Regions from separate parts of the Ureibacillus sp. GCM10028918 genome, predicted to be linked through region 1. Evidence: riboswitches for the same ligand, from Rfam matches in the RefSeq annotation. Region 1 holds a riboswitch; the other holds the start of a gene.
The links. Region 1 has a riboswitch for FMN ahead of ribE (riboflavin synthase). Riboswitches for the same ligand answer to the same signal wherever they lie in the genome.
Positions count from the first base shown of each region.

Region 1 (11,056 bases):
ATCTGGAAACTGTCTGGCGGCAAAGCACATGTTACCGATTATTCCAATGCGTCACGTACACTAATGTACAATATCTATGATTTAAAATGGGATGATGAGTTATTATCAATTCTGGATATACCTCAATCGATGCTGCCTGAAGTTTGTGCTTCATCCATGGTATATGCAACAACTGATAAAGAGCATTTCTTTGGTCAAGAGGTACCTATCGCAGGAGTGGCTGGAGATCAGCAAGCAGCTTTATTCGGTCAGGCGTGTTTCGAAAAAGGTATGGTCAAAAACACGTATGGTACTGGTTGCTTTATGTTAATGAATACGGGGGAAAAACCGGTAAAATCAGAACATGGCCTATTAACTACTTTGGCTTGGGGCTTAAATGGCAAGGTAGAATATGCACTTGAAGGAAGTATCTTTGTAGCTGGTTCGGCAATTCAATGGTTACGGGATGGTTTGAGAATGTTTAATGATGCTGCTGAGAGTGAGAAGTATTGCAGAAATGTTGACTCAACAGATGGAGTTTATGTTGTTCCGGCCTTCGTTGGATTAGGAACACCTTATTGGGATAGTGAAGCTAGGGGAGCGATATTTGGGTTAACTCGAGGAACGACAAAAGATCACTTTGTCCGTGCTACGGTGGAATCACTGGCTTATCAAACAAAAGCTGTGCTGGATGCGATGGAAAAGGATTCTGGTATTTCCTTAAAAACTTTACGTGCGGATGGGGGAGCTGTGAAGAATAGCTTCTTAATGGAATTCCAAAGTGACATTTTAAATGTTCCAGTAGAAGTACCAAAGGTGAATGAAACAACTGCGCTTGGTGCTGCATATTTAGCGGGATTAGCTGTTGGATTCTGGGAAAATCAGGATGAAATTGCATCCCAATGGGCGATAGATCAATCCTATAAACCTAAAATGGAAGAAAAGAAGAGACAGGAACTAGTTGATGGCTGGGAGAAAGCCGTTGCAAGCACGAGAACATATAAATAACTTGGAGGAGTACGTTAGTTAGAAATATTTCAAGTTAATATAGTAAATCGGAGGAGGGGCTTTTAAGCTCTCCTCCTTTTTTATTTGTAAGCAATAAATTTTAATTTGTTCTATGAATTATAGAACAGTTGTGTTATATTGATTGTAGAACAGTTTTGTTATAATGAACATATAACAGATTGGAGGGGATAAAGTGATTATCCGAATTGAAGCGGAATCAGATATACCAATCTATACACAACTTACAAACCAAATAATAGAAGGTATTGCACGAGGAGAGATTGTTCCAGGCGATTCATTGCCATCAGTAAGGGCGTTTGCCGCCGATCTTGGTGTGAATATGCACACAGTCAATAAAAGCTATCATGAGCTGGAGAAAAAAGGAATTATCAGTATTATCCCTAAATCCGGTGCCATTATTTCACCAATGGAGCAGATAACCGAAGAAAAAATGCAACAAATTATTACTGAACTAAAACCAGTTATAGCTGAAGCTTTAGTGTTGGGTGTGAATAAAAAGGAAGTGCAAGAACTTGTCAGCACAATATTAGAAGAAATGAAAGAAAGGTAAAGGAGGAATTGGCATGTCTTTTTTAATTTTTTTCATCATTACGTTATTTATTGCAGTTATTCAGACATTGATCCCTTATCTAGTTAACCGAACTGTCGCGTTCGGTGTCTCGATACCAGAGCAATATATTGCGGACAAAACGATTAAGAAATATAGAAAACACTACTCAATGAGTGTGGCATTTTTATCAATTATCATTTTAGGATCTTATATTGCTTGGATATTGAGTAATGAACGACCGGATAACCAAATTGCGCTAGCCGGTGCGATTATCGAATTTTCACTAATTTTTATAAGTTTATCCTTCTATCTATATTATCACGGGAAAACGAAACAGCTAAAACAGCAAAATAAATGGTTGGAGAATTTAAAACCGATGAAAGTTACCGATTTATCGGTTCGTAAACAGGATGAGATGTTATCTTGGTATGTTTATCTATTACCAATACTTTCGACTATTGGATTGATGATCTACACATTCATGAACTATGGCATTTTGCCTGATCGAATTCCGACACACTGGGGGCCAGGTGGAGAAGCGGATGCATTTACAGACAAAACGCCACTTTCAGTAATGCAGTTGTCACTGGTGTTATTGACGATGCAGCTAATGTTTTTAGGCATCCACATAGCAACTAAAAAATCAGGCATAAAGCTTAGTGCAACTTCACTGCAATCGTCTCGTAATAGACAATTATCTCTAAGAAAATATTCAAGTTGGTTATTATATATTGTCCTATTGGGCATTACGATGTTAATGAGCTATTTCCAATTAATGATGATTCACCCAGAAATCGGAGAAGGAACTGTGAAGATTTTTATTCCATTTGGTTTCTTGCTATTAGTATTGATAGGAACCCTAATCTTTGCAATCAAAGTAGGACGTTCGGATAAAGAAGTGGAGACTGCAGTTGAAGCTCGGATTATGGATCATAATGAAGATCAATACTGGAGGGGTGGAATGTTCTATTTTAACAAAAATGACCCTTCTATCTTCGTTGAAAAGCGATTTGGTGTGGGCTGGACCCTCAACTTCGCCAATCCGCTCGGATATATTATTGTTTTTTTACCATTGATAGTTATTTTATTTATCTCTTTTTTATAGTGTTGTACGTGAGAAAAGGGGTGTGGTAAATGAAAAAGGTTGATTTAAAAATATCGCTGTTTTTGGCGGTCATCTGTTTGATTGGCGGGTTATTTGTATTACCTTACCAAATAGAAATCTTGCAAGACACATTGCCACAAGAATACGAGAGATTGCTGGAGACTATGCCTATACCTTATTCCTTATTATTAGTAGCAAGTTCAGTACAAATATCGGTTATTGCATTTGTCTTATCCTTTATAGGGATTAAACTGGCTAGAAAAACAGGCTTTTCGTTAAAACTCCTGGACGCATTTTTTCAAAAAGAAAAGATCAAGGTAGAGGCTAGAATTGTTTTACTATCAGTTTTATTGGGATTAATTGCGGCGTTTGTTTTAGTCGTGATGGACCGATTTTACTTCCAAAACAAAATAGAAATCCTTGGTGAGCTCCAAACTGGATTTTCTTTAATGGGTTTACTAGCAGGGATTTTCTATGGCGGCGTATTTGAGGAAATCATGCTGAGATTATTCTTCATGAGCATGCTCGTATGGATTATGATGAAGCTCTTTAAACGCAATAAAAAAAGATTGCCGGATATTTATTATTGGATTGCTCTTATGATTGCTTCCTTCATGTTTGCAGCGGGTCATTTACCTGCTACGAAAATGATGTTTGGGGAACTAACACCTTTATTAATTGTGCGCTGTTTTTTACTTAATGGAATCGGTGGCATATTCTTTGGTTATCTTTATTGGAAAAAGGGATTCGAGTATGCGGTAATAGCCCATATGTTCACACATATTTCTTTACAATTATTAATTACTCCGCTTTTTTATTAACATACACAAAAGTAAAGGAACCGCCTCAATTACAAATAAGACGGTTCCTTTTTGTTCATTATTTATTCTTCAGAGTTAATTTCGCTACAATTTCAACTCGTGCTGTTTGAGGGAACATATCAACAGGTTGGACATAGTCCACATTATAAATTTTCGTTAGTTCTTGTAAGTCTTTTGCGAAGGTAGAAGGGTTACAAGAGGTATAGACAAAACGTTTAGGTTTGATTTTCATTACTGTTTTGATAAAGCTTGGAGCAAGTCCTGTACGCGGAGGATCTACCGTTACAACATCGGGAATAAATCCTTCATGTTTCCATTTTGCTAACCACTCTTCTGCTGTTCCAGTATAATAACGTGCATGCTTAAATCCATGATTGCGTGCATTTTTCTTAGCGTCATCAACACTTTCAGGAACTACATCCATACCACGTACTTCTTTTGCCTGATGTGCCAACCATAAACCGATTGTTCCTACACCACAATAAGCGTCTACTACTTTTTCTTTACCAGTTAACTGTGCAGCTTTTTTGATTTCATCATATAAATGTACAGTTTGCTCCGGGTTTAGCTGGAAGAAAGCACGAGAAGATAAATCAAATGCTAGTTCACCAAGATTTTCGTGAATTGTTTCTTTTCCAGAAAGAGTAATTGTTTCATCACCAAAAATAAGTGATGTTTTCTCACGATTAATATTCTGTGTAATAGAAACAATACTTGGATCGATTTTTAGCATACGCTCGATTAGTTCATCTTTATGCGGTATATCTTTTCTTGTCGTAACTAAACATACTTGTGTTTCGTTAGTGTGGATAGCAGTACGAACAACGATTGTTCTTACTAATCCGTCTAAAGTTTTTCCATCATAAATGGAGATATTTAGTTTTTGCAATATTTTTCGTGTTGCTACAGTTATTTTCGATGTTAAAGGATGCTGAACAGCACAGTCATTGATATTCAACAGTTTGTTTGTTCCTTCTGCATAAAGTCCTGCATAAACACGTTTACCTTCTTTACGTACTTGGAAGGAGCTTTTGTTTCGATAATGCCAAGGATTGTCCATTCCAATTGTTGGTCGAATGTCAGTCGTTTCTGCTACGGATTTTACGTACTTTTCTAGTGATTGTACGACCATATCGCGTTTTTCTTTTAGTTGCCCATCATATGTTAGATGCTGTAGCTGACAGCCGCCACATTCGTTATAAACAGGGCAGCTTGGTTCTTGTCGCTCTTTTGAAGCTTTCCGAACATTTAAAATATCAGCTTCGGCAAAATTGCGTTGCACCTTTGACACTTTTACGGTTACTTCTTCGCCTGGCAGTGCACCTTTTACAAACACGACATTGCGTTTATAAAAGCCAACTCCTTCGCCATTAATTCCTAATCTTTTTATGGTTAAAGGAAATTTTTGTCCGATTTCCATCATTACTTTATCGCTCAAAAGCGTTCACGTCCTTTAATAAGTTCATCTAACCATTATAGCGAAGGAGAAATCTAAAGCCAATGGATAAATATTTCATATAGTGCCAAGTGATATAAGGAACTCAAAAATTGTCCGCGATATTGTAGAGTGGATAAAATTTTGGATTCGTGATATCGTTGTTACAAATTAAATAAATAATTCCTTCGGGGTCGGGTGAAATTCCCAATCGACGGTGATGAAGTAAAACTTCTAAGCCCGTGAGCTCTTATGAGCAGGATTTTGGTGTGAATCCAAAGCCGACAGTATAGTCTGGATGGGAGAAGGAGCATTATTATAGAAAAACCATAAAAATTTTAATTTTGATTGGTCTATTTTCCTATAATCTTTTTCATGTGCTTTCTAATCCCGTCAACCAAAATGACGGGATTTTTTATTTAATTTAAAATGCTTAAGTAAATAATGTCCTTCGGGGTCGGGTGAAATTCCCAATCGACGGTGATGAAGTAGATCTTCTAAGCCCGTGAGCTCTTTTGAGCAGGATTTGGTGAGAGTCCAAAGCCGACAGTATAGTCTGGATGGGAGAAGGATAAATTATGGCACTTTTTGAAAATGGTACTTTCAAAGAGTTTATTTAACTATGCCATGAATACTCCCAAACTCCTTAGGATGCTAAGGAGTTTTTATTTTTCCAGTTTGAAAGAGGTGAGTAGATGTTTACGGGCATTATTGAAGATCAAGGAAAAGTGACGGGCATTAAAAAAGATGTGAATAGCATGGAGCTAACGATTGCAACGTCAAAAATTGTTTCAGATGCACATTTAGGCGATAGCATTGCGGTAAATGGTGTATGTCTAACAATCACCAGTTTTAACAAAGAAGAAATAACAGTGGATGTCATGCCGGAAACGGTCAAGGCAACAACGATCCATACGCTTAAATTGGGTGACTTTGTTAATTTGGAGAGAGCAATGAGTGCAAATGGCAGATTTGGAGGACATCTTGTTTCAGGCCATGTGGATGGAGTAGGAACCATCAAAAGTAAGAGACCTGTTTCCAATGCTGTTTATATCGAAATTGAATTAGCAAAACAGCTTTTAACTAATTGCATTCTAAAGGGCTCAATTACAATTGATGGAACTAGTCTTACGATTTTTCAAGTAACAGATAGCAGTATCACGGTTTCACTCATACCTCATACTTTCACAGAGACAATTTTAGGTCGAAAAGGTGTTGGAGAGATGGTCAATATTGAAACAGACATGCTTGGAAAGTATGTTTTGCATCATTTAAATAAGACTGAACAAAGTTCAAATTTAACAATGGATTTTTTAAGACAGAATGGATTCTAAAAAGGTGGTGGTTCAAGATGCTAAATACAATCGAAGAAGCTTTACTCGACTTAAAATCAGGAAAAATCGTCATTGTAGTGGATGATGAAAATCGTGAAAATGAAGGGGATTTAGTAGTTCTAGCGGAATTTGCAACTCCCGAAAATATTAACTTTATGGCTACATTTGGACGTGGGTTAATTTGTACACCCATAGAAGAGGGACTTGCAAAAAAGTTAGAATTGCCTTCAATGGTGGAACACAATACGGATAATCATCAAACTGCATTTACAGTAAGTGTAGATCATATTGATACAACAACTGGCATCAGTGCATACGAACGTTCTTTTACCATTCTTCAAATGATCAATGAAAATAGTGCAGCGAATCATTTTAGAAGACCTGGTCATGTATTCCCATTAATAGCAAAAGCAAATGGAGTACTGGAAAGAAGGGGCCATACCGAAGCAGCAGTTGATTTAGCAAAAGCTTGTGGTAGTTATCCTGCTGGAGTAATATGTGAAATCATGGGCGATGACGGGAACATGCTACGTTTAGACGGTTTGATGAATTTTGCTGCTCAACACGAATTAAAAATCATATCCATCGAAGATTTGGTCAGCTACTTTGAAAAACAAGATCGAAATATTCTAATAGGTGAATAAAAAGAGAAGTATTACTTAGGAGGAGTTTGTAAAATGGGAAAATTATTTGAAGCAAATTTAATCGGGACAGATTTAAAAATAGGAATTGTAGTGGGACGATTTAATGACTTTATCACTTCAAAATTAGTTGATGGAGCTCTAGATGGTCTAAAAAGACACGGTGTTAACGAAGAAAACATTGATTTAGCTTGGGTGCCCGGAGCTTTCGAAGTGCCATTTATCGCAAAACAAATGGTGGAAACTGGTGAATACGATGCTGTTATCGGATTAGGTACTGTCATTCGCGGTGCAACAACTCATTATGACTATGTAAATAATGAAGCGGCAAAAGGGATAGCAAGTGTATCCTTAAATTCGAATGTACCGGTAATCTTCGGAATCGTAACAACAGAAAACATCGAACAAGCGATTGAAAGAGCGGGGACAAAAGCGGGTAACAAAGGTTATGATTCTGCAGTATCTGCAATCGAAATGGCCAACCTGAAAAAAATGTTCAAATAACAACAAAGGGATTCTCGAAACGAGAATCCCTTTACTTAATTCAGCATTTGTTCCATCACTAGATCATCTAACGAACCAAATGTGTACCCTTCTTTTTTGGCAGCTTTTATAAACCTCGGAAGTGCATCAGCATTATGCTCGGCAACCGTATGCATGAGAATCAGTGCACCTGGATGCAATTGATTCATTAATTCATCATATGCATATTGCCATCCAACTTTTGCGTCTGCATGCCAATCAACAAAAGCAGTATCCCAGAAAATATGGGTATAGCCATATTCATTACCCAGTTGCAGCATTTTTTCGCTAAAAATCCCTTTGGGAGGACGAACGTAATATGTACGTTTTAATCCGGTTTTTTCTTCTAGGGTTTTATCGAATTTGTGCCATTCTTTCAACATGCCTTCTTCCGACAGTTTTGACATATCGGGGTGACCATAAGAGTGGTTGCCAATTATATGGCCATCGTCGATCATTCTCTTTACTAAGTCATCTGCACTTTCCAAATAATGACCAGCCAGGAAAAAGGCCGCTGGTACTTCTTCTTTCTTTAAAGTGTCTAATATAGAATCTGTATATCCATTTTCAAAACCGCTATCAAAGGTTAAATAGATCATTTTTTTATTAGGATCTCCTCTATAAAAAGCACCGTTTTCTTTTAATATTGTCTCGAATTGAGCTCCAGCATCTGCAGGCATTCCATCCTTGGATTTAGTGAAGCCCCAATGATACGCGTTCGCATTTGCAACATCTGGTTTAACCAAAATAAAAACTATAGCAAAAACAATTGAGCACAAAGTTAAACCCAAAATGTGATGTTTCCACATAAAGAATTTTAGCCTCCTTTATGCTTATATTGTGCGAAATCAGTTTCTTTATGCTAAAAAATAATATTTTCGGTTGATATAGTATAACGATTAATATCTAAAATTTTCTCAAATGAAACATACGAAAAAAACATGTATACTAGCTTTAGAAGGAGTGTTTGTATGCAAGTCATTTCTAAAATAGGACGACAAAAAAACAATCCAGAGCGTTATAATATATATTTGAATGATACATATGCATTTGCAGTAGATGAATCAACACTTATTAAGTTTGGCTTAACGAAAGGAAAAGTACTCGAACAATTTGATATTGATGAAATTACCTATGAAGATGAAATTTCAAAAGCATTTAATCGAGCATTGAACTTTTTAAGCTACCAAATGCGTAGTGAATTCGAAGTGAAAAAAAAACTGCTTGATGCAGGTTTTGGCGAATCCGTCGTATTAGAGGCAATTAGAAAACTGGAAAAGCTAGGTTTTTTAAATGATGAAACCTATTCAAAGGCACTTTTGGAAACAAAGAAGAAGACCGCCAAAAAAGGGCCAAGAGCCATCAAGCAAGATTTAATTAAAAAGGGAATCAATAAAGATACACAAAACAAAGTACTCAATTCATTTACACATAAAGAGCAGCTGTCTATAGCAATGGAACTCGCACAAAAGGCGATACGGGCAAACCAAAATAAAACCCCCATACAAATAAAGCAAAAAATCCAGGATGTCTTACTTAGAAAAGGATATTCTTTTTCGATTGCAAACGAAATACTTGACCAAATTAAGTTGGAGCGAGAAGATGATGATTGGTATGAAATGATTGAAATTCAAGGGGATAAGCTTTGGAAAAAACATGCTTCAAAGCTTACAGGGAATGACCTTCGAATGAAAACAAAACAAGCCTTATATCAAAAAGGTTTTCCAATAGAAGTAATCGACCGCTTTTTAGATGAAAAGGAGACGGAAAATAATGACTGAAAAAAGCTACGCGGAAATGACTGAACACGAACTAAGAGACGAAATTGCGAAGCTTAAAGAAAAAGCGAGAAAAGCAGAACAGCTGGGCATCGTAAATGAATATGCAGTTTATGAAAGAAAAGCAACTATGGCTGCAGCCTATCTGATTGATCCAAATACAATCATTAAGGGTGAAATGTATCGTATTGATGGTGCGCCAGGGGAGTTTTTTAAAGTAGAATATCTGAAAGGCCGCTTTGCTTGGGGCTATCGATTAGGCGGTAATCGTTTTGAAGAAGCATTGCCGATTTCAATTCTTTTACCAATGAAGGCAGGGAAATAACATGAACGCGAATCATTCAATAGAACAATTAACTCAGATTCTTGCTGAGAAAAATCCGAATCTTTCTGTCCATAAGGCACGTACTTGGATAGAGTTGTTGTGGTCCGATTTTGAATCTACTTATGCTAAAGCAGGCTATGATTATCGAGGAGCAGAATATACAGAAAAAATTATTCAGCAATGGATTACAAGTTATGGCGATAAAATACATGAATTTGCCGGAAGAAACCCAAAGTATGCACATCTTTTAGAAGAGAATGATGATACGCTTCAATAGACGCACTCTATATAATAGAAGAGGAGTTGTTCCTAAATGGAACAACTCCTTATAAATTTAAAAAAAGTGTGGCTGAAGGTGCTAGCTGAACGAGCACCTTCCGCTTTTCGTTGTCTAGCTGCAGGTGCTAGCTCCTCGCGCAACTAGAATCGTCTGCAAGGACCAAAAGCGTCCTTTTATCGATTCTTCCAGTTGTTGTCGGAGCTGAACGAGCACCTTCCGCTTTTCTTTTAGTCACTTGCGCCGATTTGGAGCTTTTGTTGTAGTTTGTCTTCGCTAAAGATCCAGCCAGTGTAAGAATTGACAATGTTAAGTTCTTCATCAAGATGAGCTACTGCAACAAATGGATAATGATCATTACTACGATATCTTAGATCAATTAATCGAACTTCAGTTAACCCGCTCTCAAGCTCTGAAATTTCCCATCGATATAGTGGAGAGAATGATAGGAATGCACTTAAATTTGAATCTTTGAGTGCTTTTTCAACAAGTGGTGTATTAGGAAGCGGATGAATTTCAAATTTGTCATAGATGTTGATGGTTCTACCGTATGCACGACCAACGTAATAATGGGTTTTTGATTTAGCTGCAACACGCCAATTGAAAAAACGCATTGTTGGTGCAACGATTACATAGTCTTCGTCTTGAATAGCATGATGAACTGCTTTTTTTACTGCCCCCTGCAATACAAAACGTAAAATGTAATAGCCAAAGATGATTAAATACATGAAAGAGAATGTTGTTACTGGATTGAAGCCAAATGCCCAAAGTAAAATTCCAATACAATGGATTCCGAAAATGATGGGGTCAAACGTATTAATTACACCGAGTGCCACCCATTTCTTTGAAAATGGTCTGAGGGCTTGTGTACCATAGGCATTGAAAATATCTACAAATACATGTAGAAAGACGGCAAGGAAAGTCCAGAGCCATAGGTGTAAGATGTTCGCATCCTGGAATATGAAGCTTAATATGGCAGTAATCGCTATAGGCCATAAAATGACAGCTGGAATAGAATGTGTAATTCCGCGATGATGGCGAATATAAACGGCATTATTTCGCAATTTTAATACTGTATCAATATCTGGCGCCTGTGAACCAATAATCGTACCTGCCATGACGGCAGCGAATCCCATCGTATTATTCGCTACAACTGGGTCTGCTAAAGCTAACCCGCCCAAAGCAACGCCCATGACTAGATGAGTGCCCGAATCCAAAATTATCAACTCCTCGTATTTGGAGGATTTGGCCATAAATTTG
Region 1 is NZ_JBHTFK010000032.1:21,728-32,783, reverse strand. It holds gene glpK (glycerol kinase GlpK) at 1-987, shown strand, start outside; gene ACFQU5_RS16295 (GntR family transcriptional regulator) at 1,181-1,558, shown strand; gene ACFQU5_RS16290 (DUF1648 domain-containing protein) at 1,572-2,663, shown strand; gene ACFQU5_RS16285 (CPBP family glutamic-type intramembrane protease) at 2,693-3,484, shown strand; gene rlmD (23S rRNA (uracil(1939)-C(5))-methyltransferase RlmD) at 3,543-4,904, opposite strand; FMN riboswitch at 5,100-5,233, shown strand; FMN riboswitch at 5,363-5,495, shown strand; gene ribE (riboflavin synthase) at 5,615-6,253, shown strand; gene ribB (3,4-dihydroxy-2-butanone-4-phosphate synthase) at 6,271-6,897, shown strand; gene ribH (6,7-dimethyl-8-ribityllumazine synthase) at 6,931-7,398, shown strand; gene ACFQU5_RS16260 (polysaccharide deacetylase family protein) at 7,434-8,225, opposite strand; gene recX (recombination regulator RecX) at 8,388-9,197, shown strand; gene ACFQU5_RS16250 (YfhH family protein) at 9,190-9,519, shown strand; gene ACFQU5_RS16245 (YfhJ family protein) at 9,521-9,796, shown strand; gene ACFQU5_RS16240 (metal-dependent hydrolase) at 10,027-11,013, opposite strand.

Region 2 (11,056 bases), on a different contig from region 1:
ACATATTAGATGAAGTTGGATATCGTTCTGTTTTAATCGGGTTCCCTGTATTTACATTGGGGGCACTTGTATTCGCGATGATTTGGGCACAGGAAGCATGGGGCCGTTATTGGGGCTGGGATCCAAAAGAGGTTTGGGCGCTGATCACATGGTTGTTCTATGCTGCATACCTACATTTACGTTTATCAAAAGGGTGGGAAGGGAAAAAATCTGCATGGCTTGCCGTAGTAGGCTTTGCGATTATTCTGTTTAACCTAATTGTCGTAAACTTGGTAATTGCTGGCTTACACTCTTATGCTGCATAAAGGAATTGACAAAGTTCTTCTCATTATTGGGAAGAACTTTCCTTTTTAGAAAGAATATTAACTAACATCATTATTCTGCCTTTATTGCTATAACCTTGGCGTCTAGCCAAGTTTTCTAATATATCCTTTAAATTTATTACATGAAATTGTACAATAGGAAAGAGAAAGAATGAGAGGGGTAAAACCTATGTCTGAAAATATTTCTGTATTAGTAGTAGATGATGAAGACCGTATTCGCCGCTTATTAAAAATGTACCTTGAACGTGAAGGTTATGAAGTAGATGAAGCTGAAAATGGTGAAATGGCCCTTGCTATGGCGTTAGAGAAAGATTACCATTGTATTCTTTTAGATATAATGATGCCAGAAAAAGATGGCCTGCAAGTTTGTGAAGAACTTCGTGAAAACAAAACAACACCAATCATCTTATTAACTGCGAAGGGTGAGGAAGCAAACCGTGTACAAGGGTTTGAACTTGGTGCGGATGATTATATAGTGAAACCATTCAGTCCTCGAGAAGTTATTCTGCGAGTGAAAGCCATTTTACGCCGTTCTTCAGCATTTTCACCCGTTTCAAGTCCGTCTACTTCAAAAGATCTAGTGGTATTCCCACATTTAACAATTGACCATGATGCACACAGAGTATCTGCAGACGGAACAGAAGTGAACTTAACGCCAAAAGAATATGAGTTATTATATTTCTTAGCCAAAGCTCCAGACAAAGTATTTGATCGTGAGCAACTATTAAAAGAAGTATGGCATTACGATTTCTTCGGAGATTTACGTACAGTTGATACACACGTCAAGAGATTGCGCGAAAAGCTAAATCGTGTATCAGAAGATGCAGCAAGTATGATTGTTACTGTTTGGGGCGTAGGTTACAAATTTGAGGTTGTGAATGAATAGGATAATAAGCAGTATTGTCGGGAAGCTATGGTTAACCATATTGCTTCTCGTTTCGTTTGTATTATTCGTCTTTACTGTATTGATGCTGGAGTTTCTGGAAGATTACCACCAAGAACAAGCAGATATTTCCTTAAGGCAAACTGCCTCAACAATTGCCAGTATCGTTGATAATTACGACTTGGAACAGTTAACCGATGAAATTATTAATGAAATGATTACGGAAGATACGAATGCTTTTATCGTTTCACAGGAGAGAGACGTCGTATCTGCCTTTCAAACCGGTTTAAATAGTACAGAGATTCAAAATAATATATTAAAGAATAAAAATTTCAATGAAATTTTCGAATCTACGGAACCGATTTTGGATCGCATGATTTTACCGTCACAGTTGGAAGAAGGTAAAATGGAAACTTATATTGTATTAAGCTATCCTTTAAAAAGCGATGATAAAGTACATGGTGCAATCTTTATCTACCAAAATCCAAGTGCGCTCCATCAAACATCTCAAGAAACAACAAAAATTGTCTTTCTTTCAGCTTTTATCGCGTTTGTATTAACAACATTTTTTGCCTTTTTCCTTTCTTCACGCATCACATGGCCACTTCGAAAAATGCGTGAGCATGCCTTTGAACTGGCGAAAGGAAAATTCGATGAAACCCTGCCTACAACACAAAATGATGAAATTGGGCAATTAGCCGTTGCTTTTAACCAAATGGGACGTCAATTAAAGCATCATTTGGAAGTAATCAATCAAGAAAAAGAGCAATTAGCTAGTGTATTAACATCCATGACAGATAGTGTGATTACATTTAACCGTGATCGAACAATTCTCCTGAGCAATCCACCAGCGGATAAATTACTTCAAAAATGGTTTATCGGAAAAAAAGATGAAAATACTCACCCGATTCCTCAAGAAATTGTTGAAATGTTGGAGCACGTTCTAAGTTTTGAAGATAAGCTAGATGAAGACATTGAAATCGATGGTTCCTATTACCGCATTACAATTAGTCCTTTGAAAAATAGCGAACAATCAATACGAGGAGCCATTGCCGTTATTCGAGACATGACGGAGCGATTACGTTTAGAAAAGTTGCGTTCAGATTTTATCGCCAATGTATCCCATGAGCTTCGTACACCAATTGCAATGCTGCAGGGATATTCGGAAGCTTTACTGGATGATGTTGTTTCTGATGAAGAAGAACGTAATGAAATAACACGAATTATTTATGATGAATCGCAGCGAATGGGCCGACTAGTGAATGATTTACTTGATTTAGCTAGAATGGAGAATGGCCACACAACGCTTTATAAAGATGAAGTTCAAGTAGTTCCCGTGATTGAACGGATTACTCAGAAGTTCACTCAAGTGGCGAAAGAAAAAAAAGTCGAATTGCAATTTAAGACAGGTCTTGCTGAAAATGTACAAATTAGTATGGATGAGGATCGAATTGAACAAGTGCTTACGAATTTGATTGATAACGCGATACGACATACGCCTACAGAGGGTAGTGTAACCGTCTCTTTAGAACAAGAACTATCATCCTTTGCGAAAATCCAGGTAGCGGATACTGGCGAAGGAATTCCGCGCGAGGATTTACCTTATGTTTTTGAACGCTTTTATAAAGCGGACAAAGCGAGGACACGCTCTAAAGGTGGAACTGGCCTGGGACTTGCCATTGCAAAAAATATTGTGGAAGCGCACAAAGGAAATATTCGTGTGGATAGTGAAGTGGGACACGGAACAACCTTTACTTTCTATCTGCCTTTATAAAAATATTATCAGTAATCTTGCCTTATTACAGTTGCCCTTATGAGATAAGTGGAAGTTGCATTTATGCATTTAGGAAATTTAAAACCTTGCTTGGCTGTAAAGTTGGGGTATCTCTAAAGTAGTATGTGAATATGACTTTAGGGATACCCTTTTTGTATAAACTCCATTTTTTGATAATAATTTCAATTAGTACCGTCATGCTAATGCTTTTTGAAATAGTGGAAGAGGGCACAATTTTCCTGAAACTATTTTACTTCGAATACGACAAATTTTATAAGAACGGGGGTGGCATGGTGAAAGAATCCATATTCCATCGTTTGTATGATTTATACCATCAGGATGTGTTCCAATTTTTAATTTATATGGTCAAAAATCGTTCGGTTGCAGAAGATTTATCCCATGAGGTTTATGTGAGGGTATTAAAATCTTATGAGCGATTTGAAGGGAAAAGCTCTGAAAAAACATGGCTATTTGCCATTGCCAAAAATGTAGCAATAGACTATTTCAGGAAAAGTGCGGTCCGTTCCTCACATGCTTTTGATGCGTTCGATTGGGAGACGGACAATCTGGTTTCTCCTATAAAATCTCCGGATATATTAACCGAGTTGAATGATGAAATGCGTGAATTATTAGAGGCATTGGAAAAATGTACAGGGGATCAAAAAATGGTCATTATTATGCGATATTTTCAGGAATTATCGATTGCTGAAACAGCTACAATTTTAAATTGGACAGAAGGCAAGGTTAAAACAACACAGCATCGAGCCATCAATAAGCTACGTGAAATATTGGTAAATACGTCTGAAGCAAAGGAGGCAAATCACTGATGAATCATGATAAATGGGAAGATGGCAAAATAGAAGACTTACTGGGAAAAGTACCAAAGATTCATGATCAACGTTCTAAAGAAGACGTTTTTAAACGTTTAAAAGAGGACGGTCTTTTTGATGAGGAGCCTTTACGTACTAATACTAATACTAATACTAATACTAATACACAAAAACCGAAACAACGGAAAAAGTTGACTTGGGTGCCAATTGCCGTTTCAATCGCTGCTGTCTTATTACTGGCTATCCTGGTACCTTCATTTATGAATCTACCTTCTTCATCCGATTCTGCTGAGGAAAGTGCAGTTACATCTGAATCTAGTGATATGAGCGGTATGCAAAAAGAAATGAAGATTACTGAATCGACAACAGAAGAGTCGGCAATGAGTATGATGAATACGGAGGGGGGAGATCTTCGTACGGCTGCTTACCCTGAAGAGATTGAGGGGAAAACAGTGTTTAAATTAGGATTGGCTAGTGATGCTGCGGATAGCTTGCCCATCACTGTATTAATTCCAGATGACATAATTCAAAAGGATTTTGGCAATGTTACGCCAACAGGAGTGGAACTCTATAATCGTTACGCACCTCTGTTTAACGAAAGTGCAATAGGTTTTACGGAATATCATCCGTATGCCGGGACAATTACTGAATTAGGTGATGGAGTAATCCATACTTTACCACACGATCAACAATATGATATGGCATCCGGAACGCTAACAACGTATTTCGCATCATTAATTGATACTTTTAGTTATTCATATGATGAAGTTGCTTTATTAAATGAAGAAGGTTCTGCTTTTGTTTTTAGTGAAGTGGGGGAACCCAGTACGCCGATTGCTCTAAATAGCGAGACAACTCAATATAATTACTTTAGGCATACACAAAGTGACGGTACAACCTATTTGGCTCCAAATTTTAGAGAAGCCTTCTCTGCTGTAGATGAAGCAATTATTGCTATGAAAGAAGAAACGAATGATATATACAAGTCCGTCATTTTACCGGGAATAGATTATGAAGTAACGGTTGAAAATCAATTAGTGACCGTCAGATTCACTGAAGAAGTTGATCTGGATAGTTTTGATGGCGTGCAAGCGATGCAAATGATTGAGGGGATTTTGTTGACTGCAGCGAGTTTTGATATGAATGTACAATTTGAAAATGTAGTACAAACCGAATGGCAAGGGTTTGATTTTTCAACAGTACTTCCTAAGCCGATTGGAGCAAATGAAATTTCTTATTGGACAGTTTATCGATAATAGTTACCATACCGAAAAATGTCTAGTAGTTGAGTAGGATTAACTTATTTTCCATCTTTACATCATCTCAAAATCAAGATATAATGAGACTGTAACATAAAATTTAATATTGATTCATCTTCGGGGCAGGGTGAAATTCCCGATCGGCGGTAATAGAAGCTGCAATTTCTGACCATTAACTTGGAGGATTTTGCATAAAGTTTCTTCAGCCCGCGAGCTTATTATGAGCAGGATTTGGTGCGATTCCAAAGCCGACAGTATAGTCTGGATGGGAGAAGGTGAAGGTACGGTCTCTTTTCGTTATTTAAAGGAAGCTGTGCGTAAAAAAAGTATTGCAAATGCGATAATTACGTATTTACTATACTATTTTTTGAGTATCTTTTTTTAGCTTAGAATGCGATGCTCATTTAACGTGCAATTTCTCTTTTTTTCAATGTGCCTAAACTCTCCCTTATGCTAATTTGCGTAGGGGATTTTATTATGTTCATTGAAAATGAATAATTGAAAGGCTGTCCTTTCTTCTAGCTTAGTTGAATCAGCAAAGAGGAGAGATTATGATGGTAAATCAAAAGCTCAAGTTGCGTTCATTCGTCACAGTCGCAATGTTAAGTAGTATCTCATTCATACTAATGCTACTTAATTTTCCGTTGCCGTGGTTTCCGGTATTTTTACAAATTGATTTCAGTGATGTTCCTGCATTAATTGCTACAATTACAATGGGACCGGTTGCTGGTATTTTAGTAGAATTATTCAAAAACATTTTAGACTGGATTTTTTCCGGTACACCAACAGGAGTTCCGGTAGGGCATATGGCAAACTTTGCAACAGGTCTTTTATTCATTCTGCCTGTCTACTATATCTATAAAAAGTTCCCTACAATTAAAGGGTTAAGCTTTGGTCTAGTGGCTGGTACAGTAATCATGTCAGTAGGTATGAGTCTATTAAATTATGTAGCGTTTTTACCTATGTATACTTACTTCCTTGGATGGGGTAGTTTTGATATGAAAGAAACGATTGTATTAGGGATTCTGCCATTTAATATGATTAAAGGTATTATGCTCATGGTTATTGTGATTTTGCTGTTCCGTACCATGAAAGTATGGATCGAAAATCAAAGAGCACAATATTTATTATAAATAGATTTCGAAGCTGTTCATTAAGTCGACTAAAACGACTTAATGAGCGGCTTTTTTGTTGTTAAATTAGGGATAGAGTTTGTGAAAAGCAGTCTGTAGTAGTTTTGGAACCAAATTATGAGATGAATATAGAAAAAAAGGTATCGAGGTGTGTCTTGGTGCTTCGGATAGCTTGAAAATAAGAGAAAAAACATTTCTAACACCAAATGAAAGCTCCTTGTAAACTTACATATGGCAAAACAACTACTTAGAAAAATCAGTAAACTCATCGATCGGACCTTGTAAACCTTACAGTCTGTAGGTTTTCTGTTTCATCTAAAAATTAGATGAATAAAATCTAATTTTTGTATGTTATTTTTTCTAACATAGTATTGATATTATAAATAACATAGATTAGAATAAACGTATGAAAGGGAGGCGATGTGGATGAGTCGAGAGTTTCGAAGAGCAATGCCGTTACTCCCTATTAGCATGGTTATGCAATTAACGGAGTTAACTGCGAGGCAAATTCGGTATTACGAAGAACATAAGCTAATTGAACCTGCAAGATCCGAGGGTAATCGTAGAATGTTCTCACTTGACGATGTAGATGCATTATTAGAAATTCGAGAACTTCTTGACCAGGGAATTAACATGGCAGGAATAAAAAAAGTATTCGATATGAGAAAAAACAATAACAACCATGTTAAATCCTCCAATAAAATGGCAATTTCAGATTCAGAGCTTCGCGCGATATTGCGTGAAGAGATGCAGCAAGCACAAATTATGCAAAAGGCTTCATTAAGACAAGGAGATTTATCTCGCTTTTTCCAAGCGAAGGGTGAGTAAATTATATTTTGAATTTTTTAATAATTTATAATATTAGGAGAGTGGATTAATTGGTTAAGTACACAAAAGAAGACATTAAACAAATCGTTAAAGATGAGGGTGTAAAATACATTCGTCTACAATTTACCGACATCCTGGGTACTATTAAAAACGTAGAAATTCCATTAAGCCAATTAGACAAAGCATTAGATGACAAAATGATGTTCGATGGTTCATCAATTGAAGGTTTCGTACGTATTGAAGAATCTGATATGTACTTAAAGCCAGACTTAGATACATTTGTAATCTTCCCATGGACTGCTGAAAAAGGGAAAGTAGCTCGACTAATCTGTGACATTACAAATCCAGATGGCACACCATTCGCAGGAGATCCACGAGCAAACTTAAAACGCGTATTAGCTAACATGGAAGAGTTAGGCTTCACTAGCTTTAACTTAGGACCTGAGCCAGAATTCTTCTTATTTAAATTAGATGAAAAAGGCGAGCCAACATTGGAATTGAATGATGATGGTGGTTACTTCGACTTAGCGCCAACTGACCTTGGCGAAAACTGCCGTCGTGATATCGTGTTGGAACTAGAGGAAATGGGCTTTGAAATCGAAGCATCTCATCATGAGGTAGCTCCTGGTCAACACGAAATTGACTTCAAATATGCAAACGCAGTAGAAGCTTGCGACAACATTCAAACATTCAAGTTAGTTGTTAAAACAATTGCCCGTAAACATGGTTTACATGCAACATTCATGCCAAAACCATTATTTGGTGTCAACGGATCTGGAATGCACGCGAATCTTTCATTATTTAGTGGCGACAAAAACGTGTTCTTCGATGAAGATGCAGAGTTGCAATTATCAGATACTGCACGTTCGTTCATGGCTGGAATCATGAAACACGCAAAAGCATTCACAGCGGTAACCAACCCATTAGTAAACTCTTATAAACGTTTGGTACCAGGATACGAAGCGCCATGTTACATCGCTTGGTCAGCCCGCAATCGTTCACCATTAATCCGTATCCCGGCATCTCGTGGTCTATCTACACGTGTTGAATTGCGTTCAGTAGACCCAGCAGCTAACCCATACTTGGCTTTAGCCGTTCTTCTAGAAGCAGGTTTAGATGGAATCCGTAATGGTTTAACACCACCGGCACCAGTAGATCGCAATATCTATGTGATGAATTCTGCCGAGTTAAAAGAAAACGGAATTGAGAGCTTGCCAGGTTCTCTACATGAAGCTCTTTCTTACTTAGAAGAAGATGAAGTAATCAAATCAGCACTTGGAGAGCACATCTATTCTAACTTCAAAGAAGCAAAAGAAATTGAATTCGATATGTTCCGTACTGCCGTTCATCCTTGGGAACGCGATCAATATTTAAAAATGTATTAATATGATCATGCATGGAAACCGTCTCTTTCTCTGAGGCGGTTTTTTTGCATCTCCAATACAATTAAGGGAAACGTCACTTAAACTTCTCTCATTTTACAAGACTTCACTCATATACTTGTAGAAGTATAAGTTTGAAAGTAGGTGAATAGTTTGCCCTCAAAGAAAATCGTAACGATATGCATCTCATTACTCATTTTGGCAGGGGTGATTTATACAATTGCAACAAATATATATATTGTAAAAGAGAGACAAATGGTAGGTGAAGAATTGGAAACTTCTTCACTTGTTGAACAAGGACAGCCCCTTGACCAAAGTGTATCCGTCAATACCGAAAAGGGGACGGATGAGTACCAATCAGTTGAAGAACCAGAAGTTTCTGATTCTGCTACAGATGAAGAACATAACCAACAATTTGAACAAGACACAGGAACCCGTACTATAAGTGTTGCAGCACCTAATTTCGAACTGAGAAGTTTAGCTGAAGATAAAGTGAGATTGTCGGACTTTAAAGGGAAAAAGGTTGTGATCAACTTTTGGGCTACGTGGTGTATACCGTGTGTAGAGGAAATGCCTGCTATGCAAAATTTCTATGACGAACATGCAGCTATGGGGAATGTAGAGATTCTTGCTGTTAATGCTACTGATAAAGAGTCGAATACGGATATAGTCAAGCAGTTTGTCCAGGAATTCGGTATCAGTTTCCCTATTTTATTAGATGAAAAAGGGGATGTTTTATTTAACTACGAGGTCCTTACTCTTCCAACAAGTCTGATCATTGATGAACAGGGAATGGTCGTTGAGCAAATTTTAGGACCGGTCACGGAGGAATTATTAGTTGAGAAACTGCTTTAGCAATACTAATCATTATTAGTTGCCAAAAAATAGGACTAGCTTTTGCGTACTGCAATCGCTAGTCCTAAAAATTAACCTAAAATATTGTAACCAGAATCCACGAATATTGTTTCGCCTGTAACCCCACGTGATAGGGCACTCAGCATTACAAGAGTCATATCTGCTACTTCTTCCTGGTTGGTATTGCGTTTTAGTGGTGATGTCTCTTCGATTTTATGAAGAATCGTGTTGAAGCTTGGTACACCTTTTGCAGCTAAAGTACGAATTGCCCCTGCTGAAATGGCATTTACACGAATTCCTTCTGCTCCAAGATCCGCTGCAAGGTAACGCATAGCTGCTTCAAGTGCTGCCTTCGCAACCCCCATTACATTATATCCATCAAGAACGCGTTGACCTCCTAAGTAACTCATTGTTACAATCGAGCCACCTTCAGTCATAAATGGACGTGCGGCATTGGCTACTGCCACTAATGAGTAGGCACTTGTATCCTGTGCGAATGCATAGCCCTCACGAGTTGTTTCTACAAAGCGATTTTTCAGGTCCTCTGCATGGGCAAAAGCAACTGAATGTACAATCCCGTGTATTGTACCAAACTGTTCTCCGATTTGCGAAAATGCTTTTTCAATGCTTTCATCGCTATTAACATCACATTCAATTACTGCTGTGTTATAGTCTGTATAATTTTCTAATACCTTTTCAATTTTCCCTTTTGAACGCTCTTTACGGTAAGTGAAAATAACGTTTGCTCCAACTTCAAGAAGTTTTTTTGCAATTCCCCATGCAATGCTTCGTTCATTGGCAACGCCCATTACAACAATATTCTTGTCTTTCAATTGTAATAAATCCATCCGAGGATCCCCTTTGCTAAATAAATTTTACATCAGTTATTAGTACCAACTACTAATGTTGAGTTTAACAGTTCAATAGACAAAAATCAAGAAGAGAGTAGTAACTTGTAATACAAAGTAGTTGATCGCTATGTTGCATTGCAATATACTGTACTTAACTACTTTATATAGCAAGATAGCTTGTGTCAGATAAAATAACGTAAAGCTTTCTAAATTGATCTAGGGAAACGATAAAGGGCTTGGCGCTAAACTAGTTATTTGAAAAAGTGGGACAGTGAGGTGAATGATTTGTCCATTCGAAGCCAGCTATTAAAGGGAATCTTGGATGGTTGCGTATTAGCCATCATCGAAAAAGAAGAGATATATGGGTACGAATTATCCCAGAAATTGCAGGCTTACGGTTTAAAAGATATCAGTGAAGGAACGATATATCCCGTATTATTAAGGTTGCAAAAGAGTAAGTGGATTATAGGTACGATGCGTCCATCAGATAGTGGACCAAATAGAAAATATTATTCCTTAACAAAAGAAGGGAAGGAAAACCTGGATTTAATTCGAAATGAATGGTTTCTATTAAACGCCCCGATTACAAAAATATTAAGAGGTGATGAGGATGCAAGTAACCGTTAAAGAACTCGTTCAGCAAAATAATGAGAAACGTAAAATCTTAACGCCCGAAAATCAAGAGTATTACGAAAATATGCTTGTCTATATTCGAACAAATGCATTGAAAGGTGAACGAGCGACAGAAGAAGTACTGCTTGAAATGTTGGATCATTTATTAGAGGCACAAAGGGAAGGAAAGAAGGCAGAGGATGTCTTTGGTAAATCACCAAAGGAGCTGGCAGAAGAAATTATTAAAACTCTGCCAAAAGAATCTTTTAAGGATATGCTCGATTTTATACTTGAAATGGTATTTACATTATTTGGCTGGTACTTGG
Region 2 is NZ_JBHTFK010000005.1:173,891-184,946, reverse strand. It holds gene ccsB (c-type cytochrome biogenesis protein CcsB) at 1-305, shown strand, start outside; gene ACFQU5_RS04210 (response regulator transcription factor) at 493-1,209, shown strand; gene ACFQU5_RS04205 (ATP-binding protein) at 1,202-2,980, shown strand; gene ACFQU5_RS04200 (RNA polymerase sigma factor SigX) at 3,271-3,807, shown strand; gene ACFQU5_RS04195 (hypothetical protein) at 3,807-5,066, shown strand; FMN riboswitch at 5,179-5,350, shown strand; gene ACFQU5_RS04190 (ECF transporter S component) at 5,624-6,202, shown strand; gene ACFQU5_RS04185 (MerR family transcriptional regulator) at 6,629-7,030, shown strand; gene glnA (type I glutamate--ammonia ligase) at 7,081-8,415, shown strand; gene ACFQU5_RS04175 (peroxiredoxin family protein) at 8,566-9,267, shown strand; gene ACFQU5_RS04170 (enoyl-ACP reductase FabI) at 9,339-10,115, opposite strand; gene ACFQU5_RS04165 (PadR family transcriptional regulator) at 10,404-10,745, shown strand; gene ACFQU5_RS04160 (DUF1129 family protein) at 10,729-11,056, shown strand, end outside.
Region 2: linked by a shared signal. The riboswitch ahead of ACFQU5_RS04190 (ECF transporter S component) and the one ahead of ribE (riboflavin synthase) in region 1 are both predicted to bind FMN.